Regions from separate parts of the Pseudolabrys sp. genome, predicted to be linked through region 2. Evidence: riboswitches for the same ligand, from Rfam matches in the RefSeq annotation. Region 2 holds a riboswitch; the other holds the start of a gene.
What was found. Region 2 has a riboswitch for cobalamin ahead of AB7F10_RS02070 (TonB-dependent receptor plug domain-containing protein). Riboswitches for the same ligand answer to the same signal wherever they lie in the genome.
Positions count from the first base shown of each region.

Region 1 (3,651 bases), on a different contig from region 2:
CGGGGCTGTAGTTTCGGCCCGATTGCGCGCATTGCCGGTATCTGCCCGGCACCTTGCCAAGCAGGATGCGGCGCTTTAGCACTTTGCCCGCATTCCCGCGCATTCTGTTGGTGAGGCGTTTTCATGGCTACCCACAAGCTCCTGCTGCTCCCTGGCGACGGCATCGGCCCCGAAGTGATGGCCGAGGTGAAGCGGCTGATCGCGTTCTTCAATCAAAAAGGCCCCGACACGTTCGAGACCGAAGAGGCGCTGGTCGGCGGCGCCTGCTACGACGCGCACGGCGTCTCCATCACCGACGAGACGATGGCCAAGGCGCACGCCGCCGACGCCTGCATCTTCGGCGCGGTCGGCGGTCCGAAGTGGGACACGGTGCCTTACGAGGTGCGACCCGAGGCCGGCCTGCTGCGGCTGCGCAAGGATCTCGTGCTCTACGCGAACCTGCGCCCGGCGGTGACCTATCCGGCGCTGGCCGATGCTTCCTCGCTCAAGCGCGAATTGGTCGAAGGCCTCGACATCATGATCCTGCGCGAGCTGACCGGCGGCGTTTACTTCGGCGAGCCGAAGACGATCACCGATCTCGGCAACGGCCAGAAGCGCGCCATCGACACGCAGGTTTACGACACCTACGAGATCGAGCGCATCGGCCGCGTGGCCTTCGAGCTGGCGCGCAAGCGCAACAACAAGGTCACCTCGATGGACAAGCGCAATGTCATGAAGTCGGGCGTGCTGTGGAGCGAGGTGATGGGCCAGGTCCATCAGCGCGAATTCAAGGACGTGAAGTACGAGCACATGCTGGCCGACGCCGGCGGCATGCAGCTCGTGCGCAATCCCAAGCAGTTCGACGTCATCGTTTGCGACAACCTGTTCGGCGATATGCTGTCGGACGTCGCTGCGATGCTGACCGGCTCGCTCGGCATGCTGGCCTCCGCTTCGCTCGGCGAGGCCGACGCCAAGACCAAGCGGCGCAAGGCGCTCTACGAGCCGGTGCATGGCTCCGCGCCCGACATCGCCGGCAAGGGCGTCGCCAATCCGATCGCGATGATCGCCTCGTTCGGCATGGCGCTGCGTTACTCGTTCAACCTCGGCAAGGAAGCCGACATGATCGATGCCGCGATCGCCGCGACGCTTGCCAAGGGCCTGCGCACCGGCGACATCGCCGGGCCGGGCACCAAGACGGTCGGCACCACGGAAATGGGCGACGCCATTCTCGCCGAGCTTGAGAAGGCGGCCTGAGTTTTCCCCGCAGTTCCGGCGGCGCAAAACCGCCAGCAAAACAGGCTTGACGAATCGAGCGACCGTGACGCTAAATCTAGGCGTCACGGTCTTTTCGTTTCTACATCTAGTGGAAATGAGAGCTAAGAGGGAACCCGGTGCGCCGGAAACGGCAAGGCCGGGGCTGCCCCCGCAACTGTAAGCGGCGAGCGGCTGTCGAACCTCAGTCACTGGCGCGAAAGCGCCGGGAAGACACAGGCAGCCGCAGCGACCCGCGAGCCAGGAGACCTGCCGTGATCGTTGAGACGTCCTCGGGCGGGGTGCCCCGGCAGGTCGCTTGGTGACACGGCCCTGCGCGGCCGCATGACCCGGCCATCCGCTGCGATTGCCCAGCCCCAACATCACGGGGTTGCTGATGGCCTTCAGTTACGATTTCGACCAGAGCGGTCAATTGGTGCCGCCGCGCAATGCGGCGAAAGCAAACCGTCCGCAGCCGGACTTGCGGCTTGTCCAGAGTGAGCAGGCACGCGCGCAGCAGACACTCAAACCGGCATCCACGCCGGCGCCATTGCCCGCGCCGCTTGCGCCGCCGCCGAAGCCGGACGATCTGAAGCTTGACCGCTCGCGCGACAGCCTGCTCACCGCGTTCGGCAAGCAAACGCTGACCGACCGCTATCTGATGCCGGGCGAAAGTTTCCAAGACATGTTTGCGCGGGTGTCCTGCGCCTTCGCCGACGATGTCGCCCACGCGCAGCGGGTTTACGACGCGATGTCGCGGCTCTGGTTCATGCCGGCGACGCCGGTGCTGTCGAACGGCGGCACCACGCGCGGCCTGCCGATCTCGTGCTTCCTCAACGCCGTGCCGGATTCGCTCGACGGCATCGTCACCACCTGGAACGAGAATGTCTGGCTTGCCTCGAACGGCGGCGGCATCGGCACGTACTGGGGCGGCGTGCGCTCGATCGGCGAATCCGTGAAGACCGGACAGACTTCTGGCATTATTCCGTTCATTCACGTCATGGACGGACTGACGCTGGCGATCAGCCAGGGCTCGCTGCGGCGCGGCTCGGCGGCGGTCTATCTCGACATTCATCACCCGGAAATCGAGGAATTTCTCGAGATCCGGAAAGCGTCCGGGGACTTCAACCGCAAGGGCCTCAACCTCCATCACGGCATCAACGTCACCGACGCCTTCATGGAAGCGGTGCGCGACGGAGCGAAGGTCCCGCTGCGCAGCCCGAAATCCGGCGCGGTGATGCGCGAGGTAGATGCGCGGCAGCTCTGGCAGCGCATTCTCGAAACGCGGCTGCAGACCGGCGAGCCGTACCTGCTGTTCATCGACGCGGTGAACCGCGCGCTGCCCAAGCACCAGCGCGAACTCGGCCTGAAAGTCTCGACCTCCAACCTGTGCAGCGAAATCACGCTGCCGACCGGCCGCGATCACCGCGACGAGGAGCGCACCGCGGTGTGCTGCCTGTCCTCGCTCAATGTCGAGACCTGGGACCAGTGGCACGATCAGCCGGGCTTCATCGAGGATGTGCTGCGCTTCCTCGACAACGTGCTGACGCATTTCATCACCGTCGCGCCGGACGGCATGAAGCGGGCGCGCTATGCCGCGCTGCGCGAGCGTTCGGTCGGCCTCGGCATCATGGGTTTCCACTCGTTCCTGCAATCGAAGGGCATCCCGTTCGAAAGCGCGATGGCGAAGTCGTGGAACCTGACGATGTTTCGCAAAATCCGCCGCGATGCTGACGCCGCTTCCGTCGCACTCGCCGACGAGCGCGGTCCTTGTCCCGACGCGCTGGAGCGCGGCGTCAAGGCGCGCTTCAGTCACAAGCTGGCGATCGCGCCGACCGCCTCGATCAGCATCATCTGCGGCGGCACCAGCGCCTGTGTCGAGCCGATCCCGGCCAACATCTACACGCACAAGACGCTGTCCGGCGCGATCTCGGTGCGCAACCCGTATCTCGCGCGGCTGCTCGCGTCGAAGGGTGCCGACACACCGGAGATATGGCAGTCGATCATCGAGCATGAAGGCTCGGTGGCGCATCTCGATTGTCTCAGCGAAATCGAAAAGGCTGTGTTTCGCACCGCCTTCGAGATCGACCAGCGCTGGGTGATCGAGCTTGCTGCCGACCGCACGCCGTTCATCTGCCAGAGCCAGTCGATCAACATCTATCTGCCGGCCGACATCGATAAGTGGGATCTGCACATGCTGCACTGGACGGCATGGAAGCGCGGCATCAAGAGCCTTTACTACTGTCGCTCGAAGTCGATCTCGCGCGCCGCTTTCGCCGGCAAGCTCGGTGAGAAGGAAGCGCAGGATGAGGGGCTTACAGCCGCCGCGCCGACCGACTACGAGGAGTGCCTCGCATGTCAGTGATCGCAGCAGCCGTGCCCGCGGGCTCAAGCCTGATCGATCTCGATCCGCGTGCGCTG
Region 1 is NZ_JBFWPH010000003.1:378,495-382,145, reverse strand. Features, by position in the region: gene AB7F10_RS11300 (molybdopterin-dependent oxidoreductase) at 1-11, shown strand, start outside; gene leuB (3-isopropylmalate dehydrogenase) at 124-1,233, shown strand; cobalamin riboswitch at 1,303-1,522, shown strand; gene AB7F10_RS11290 (ribonucleoside-diphosphate reductase subunit alpha) at 1,628-3,595, shown strand; gene AB7F10_RS11285 (ribonucleotide-diphosphate reductase subunit beta) at 3,586-3,651, shown strand, end outside.
Region 1: linked by a shared signal. The riboswitch ahead of AB7F10_RS11290 (ribonucleoside-diphosphate reductase subunit alpha) and the one ahead of AB7F10_RS02070 (TonB-dependent receptor plug domain-containing protein) in region 2 are both predicted to bind cobalamin.

Region 2 (3,651 bases):
CTCAAGGTCCGGATTTTGCTCCATCAGTTGGAGATCCGGACACCTCCGAAGATGCCGAATCCGGGCTGTTCGTAGCCGTTCGGATTCTCATAGCGGGCGTCGAACAGGTTGTCGATCCGGCCGAACACCGTGGCGTTCTCGTTGACCTTGTAATTGGCGGCGAAATTCATCGTGGTGTAGCCGCCCTGATCCATCCGGGCGAAGGTGACCCGGTCGACGTCCTTCCAGCGGCCGACGGAGACGAGCGTGGCCGACAAGGTGAGGGGATCGACCGGCGTCCACACCGCCGAGACGCTGCCTTTGTTCCGCGGCCGCCGCAGCAGTTGCTGGTCGGTCGTTTCGTCGAAGGCGTCCGTATAGGTGTAGTCGGCCCGCAGCGTCAGCCGTTCGGTGACCGTCACCGCAACGAAGCTCTCGACGCCGGACGTCTTCGCCTTGTTGATGTTGACGTTGGTGGTGCCGGCCGCGTTGGCGGTGATCAGGTTTTCGATGTCGTTGTGGAAGTAGGTAACGCCGAACCGGACGCGGTTGTTGAACAGCGGCTGCTCGAAACCGGCGTCGTAGCCGACGCTGGTTTCCGGCTTCAGGTTGGGATTGCCGAAGAAGGCGGGAAAGAACGGCGGGAAGCCGGGGAAGTTGACGAACATCTGGCTCAATGTCGGCGCCTTGAAGCCGGTGCCGACGCTGCCCTTCAGTTTGGTTTCGGTGCCCGGCACGATCACCGCCGGCGCGACGCGCCATGTCGTGTGACCGCCGAAGCGGTCATTGATGTCGTGGCGAATGTTCGTGACCAGGAAAACCCGCTGCGCGAATTCGGATTGCAATTCGACGTAGCCGGCCTTGTTGCCGTTCTCGGCATTGGTGGATGAGGTCTCCAGCGTTTCGCGGTCGTGTTCGAGGCCGAGCACCAGCGTCTGCCCCTGCATGATCTGCGCGACGCCGCGCCAGTCGACCTTGTAGCGTTCGCCCTTGTTCACGGTCGGCGCGCCGCCGGCGAAGCTGTTCCAGTTCCAGTGGTCGCTGAAATTGAAGCCGAAATAGTTCTTGAAGCGACCGTCGAATGTCGAGACGACGGCTTCGCTGCGGCTGAAGAACTGGTGGACGTTCTGCGTGCTTTGCCGGGCGTTGCCCGGCGCGCCACCGCCGTAGCGCAATTCGGAGTCCGTATAGCGGGCGACCTGGTTCAGCGTGACATAGTCGCCGAAGTCGACGCCGAGTTTCGTCGAGTAGGTCTTGTTGTCGTAGTAGTCGCTGATGACGCGCTGGCCGGCCGGAACGATGCGCTCGGGCGTCACCAGCGTGTCGGTCGTGCGGAAGTGCTGGACGTTGAAGGCGTAGTTGACGTTCGCGCCGGTATCTTGCACCTGCGAGCCGCTGAGGCTGGCGTTCTGGTTGAAGGTGCCGAACGAGCCGCCTTCGACCATGCCGGTGACTTTCGGCGGGCCTTTGCCCTTTTTGGTGGTGATCGAGATCACGCCGCCCATCGCGTCCGAGCCATAGAGGCCGCTTTGCGGCCCGCGCAGCACCTCGATGCGTTCGATGTCGCCGGTCAGCAACTGGCCGAAGTCGTAGGTGCGGACATTGGTGCTCGGGTCGCTGACCTCGATGCCGTCGACCAGCACCTTGACGTGCCGGGCTTCCATGCCACGCATGAACACCGACGTTTGCCCGCCGGGGCCGCCGCTCTGGACGACGTTGAGGCCCGGCACGGTGCGCAAGGCGTCCGGCACGGTGCGGCGCTGGTCGCGTTCAAGCTCCGCGCCGGTGATGACGGTGATCGAATTGGCGATCTTGTCGATCGGCGTCGGGATGCCGGTCGGGCTGTCGACATTGATGGTCGGCAGCGCGACGGCGGACTCCTGCGCGGATGCCGTGACGGGAAGGCCGATCAGCAGGACGGAGACGAAGGAAGACGACGCAAGCAGGCAAGCAAGCCGCGCGTGACGCGGCTCGGGAAGGAAACTGGCGGACCGCATGGGATACTCCTCGGGTAACACGCCTGGTGGCACGTCACCGCGAACGAAGTCTCCCCGCACGGCCCGAAGGCACGATTGGTTCGGCTACTACCGGTACGCCCCGACCAGTATGTCCGCGTGTGACCACGGCTGACGGCAGGTCTCCTGGCTCGCGGGTCGCTGTCGTCCGTCGCCTTCCCGGGACCCGAGTTCCCAGTGGCGTAATGACGGAAGACTCGCCGCTTACAGTTGCGGGGGCAGCCGCGGCATCGTCGGCCGCGCGCATGTGCCGAAACACATGATCACGCCCGCCTGCACCGCGTTCCCTTTTGATCCCCGAGGGGAACCGTCACGATCAGGTTAGGAACCGGCTGACGGCGAGTCAATCGCCCGGCGGGACAGCGGCTATCGGCCTTTGGCCGGCATCGCGATTTTGCGGCCAGCGCCGTCGGGGAAGGGCAGTTTGACGTGCGCTTCTTTCATCGCCGCCAAGGCTTTCATGGTGTCCGCCGAGAACGGCGCGACCTTCTTGGCGCCCATGTCGACGTGCAGCGTCATGTTTTCCGAGGTCGCCGACAGCCAGCCTTCCTCGGCGTGGCGCAGCTCCTCGAAATAGTGGATGCGCTTCTCATCGAAATCGATCAGCTGGAACGACACCCGCACCGGCGCGTGGACGTGGATCTCGCGGATATAGCGGACGTGGATCTCGGCGGTGAAGGTCGAATGGTTGGTGCGCTTGAGATAGCTCAGGCCGATGCCGAGCGCCTCATAGGCTTCGTCCACGGCGCGGTCGAACAGCACATTGTAATAGGCCATGTTGAGATGGCCGTTGTAGTCGATCCATTGCGGCTCGACCGTCATCAGCGACGACACGAAAGGCGCGGGGATCGGATGCAGGATGTCGGGCATGGCGGGTCGGGCGTGGGCGGAACGAACCGTAATCTAGGCCGGCGGCAAAGCCGCGGTCCAGCGGGCCGGCCGCGCCGCCCTTGACCCCTTGCGGGTTCGGGGCCACGGTCCGCGCATGTTTGGAATAAGCGGGTGCGGAGACGTTCGATGACGGTCGCGGTCAAGGCGGTTCACGGCAAACCGGAGGCGCAGGCGCTGTCGGCGGCGCTCGGCGAACTCACCGCCGCCTTCGGCAACCGGGTCGTGACCTCGCAGGCGGTACGCGAGCAGCACGCCAACACGATCACCTGGCTGCCGAACGAGCCGCCGGACGCCGTCGTCTTTCCGCAATCGACCGAGGAAGTGCAGCAGATCGTGCGCATCTGCGCGAAGCATGGCGTGCCGATCATTCCGTTCGGCGCCGGCTCCTCGCTCGAAGGACACGTCAACGCGCCGCGTGGCGGCGTCTCGGTCGATTTCCGCGACATGAACAAGGTGCTCGCGGTCCATGCCGAGGACCTCGACTGCGTCGTTCAGCCCGGCATCACCCGCAAGACGCTCAACGCGCATCTGCGCGACATGGGCCTGTTCTTCCCGATCGATCCGGGCGCCGACGCTTCGCTCGGCGGCATGGCCTCGACGCGCGCCTCCGGCACCAATGCGGTGCGCTACGGCACGATGAAAGACAATGTGCTGGCGCTCAAGGTCGTGCTGGCGAACGGCGAGGTGATCGACACCGCGCGCCGCGCCAAGAAGACCTCGGCCGGCTACGATCTTACCCGGCTGCTGGTCGGCGCCGAAGGCACGC
Region 2 is NZ_JBFWPH010000001.1:427,325-430,975, forward strand. Features, by position in the region: gene AB7F10_RS02065 (DUF6925 family protein) at 1-5, opposite strand, end outside; gene AB7F10_RS02070 (TonB-dependent receptor plug domain-containing protein) at 24-1,976, opposite strand; cobalamin riboswitch at 2,094-2,321, opposite strand; gene AB7F10_RS02075 (thioesterase family protein) at 2,361-2,864, opposite strand; gene AB7F10_RS02080 (FAD-binding oxidoreductase) at 3,012-3,651, shown strand, end outside.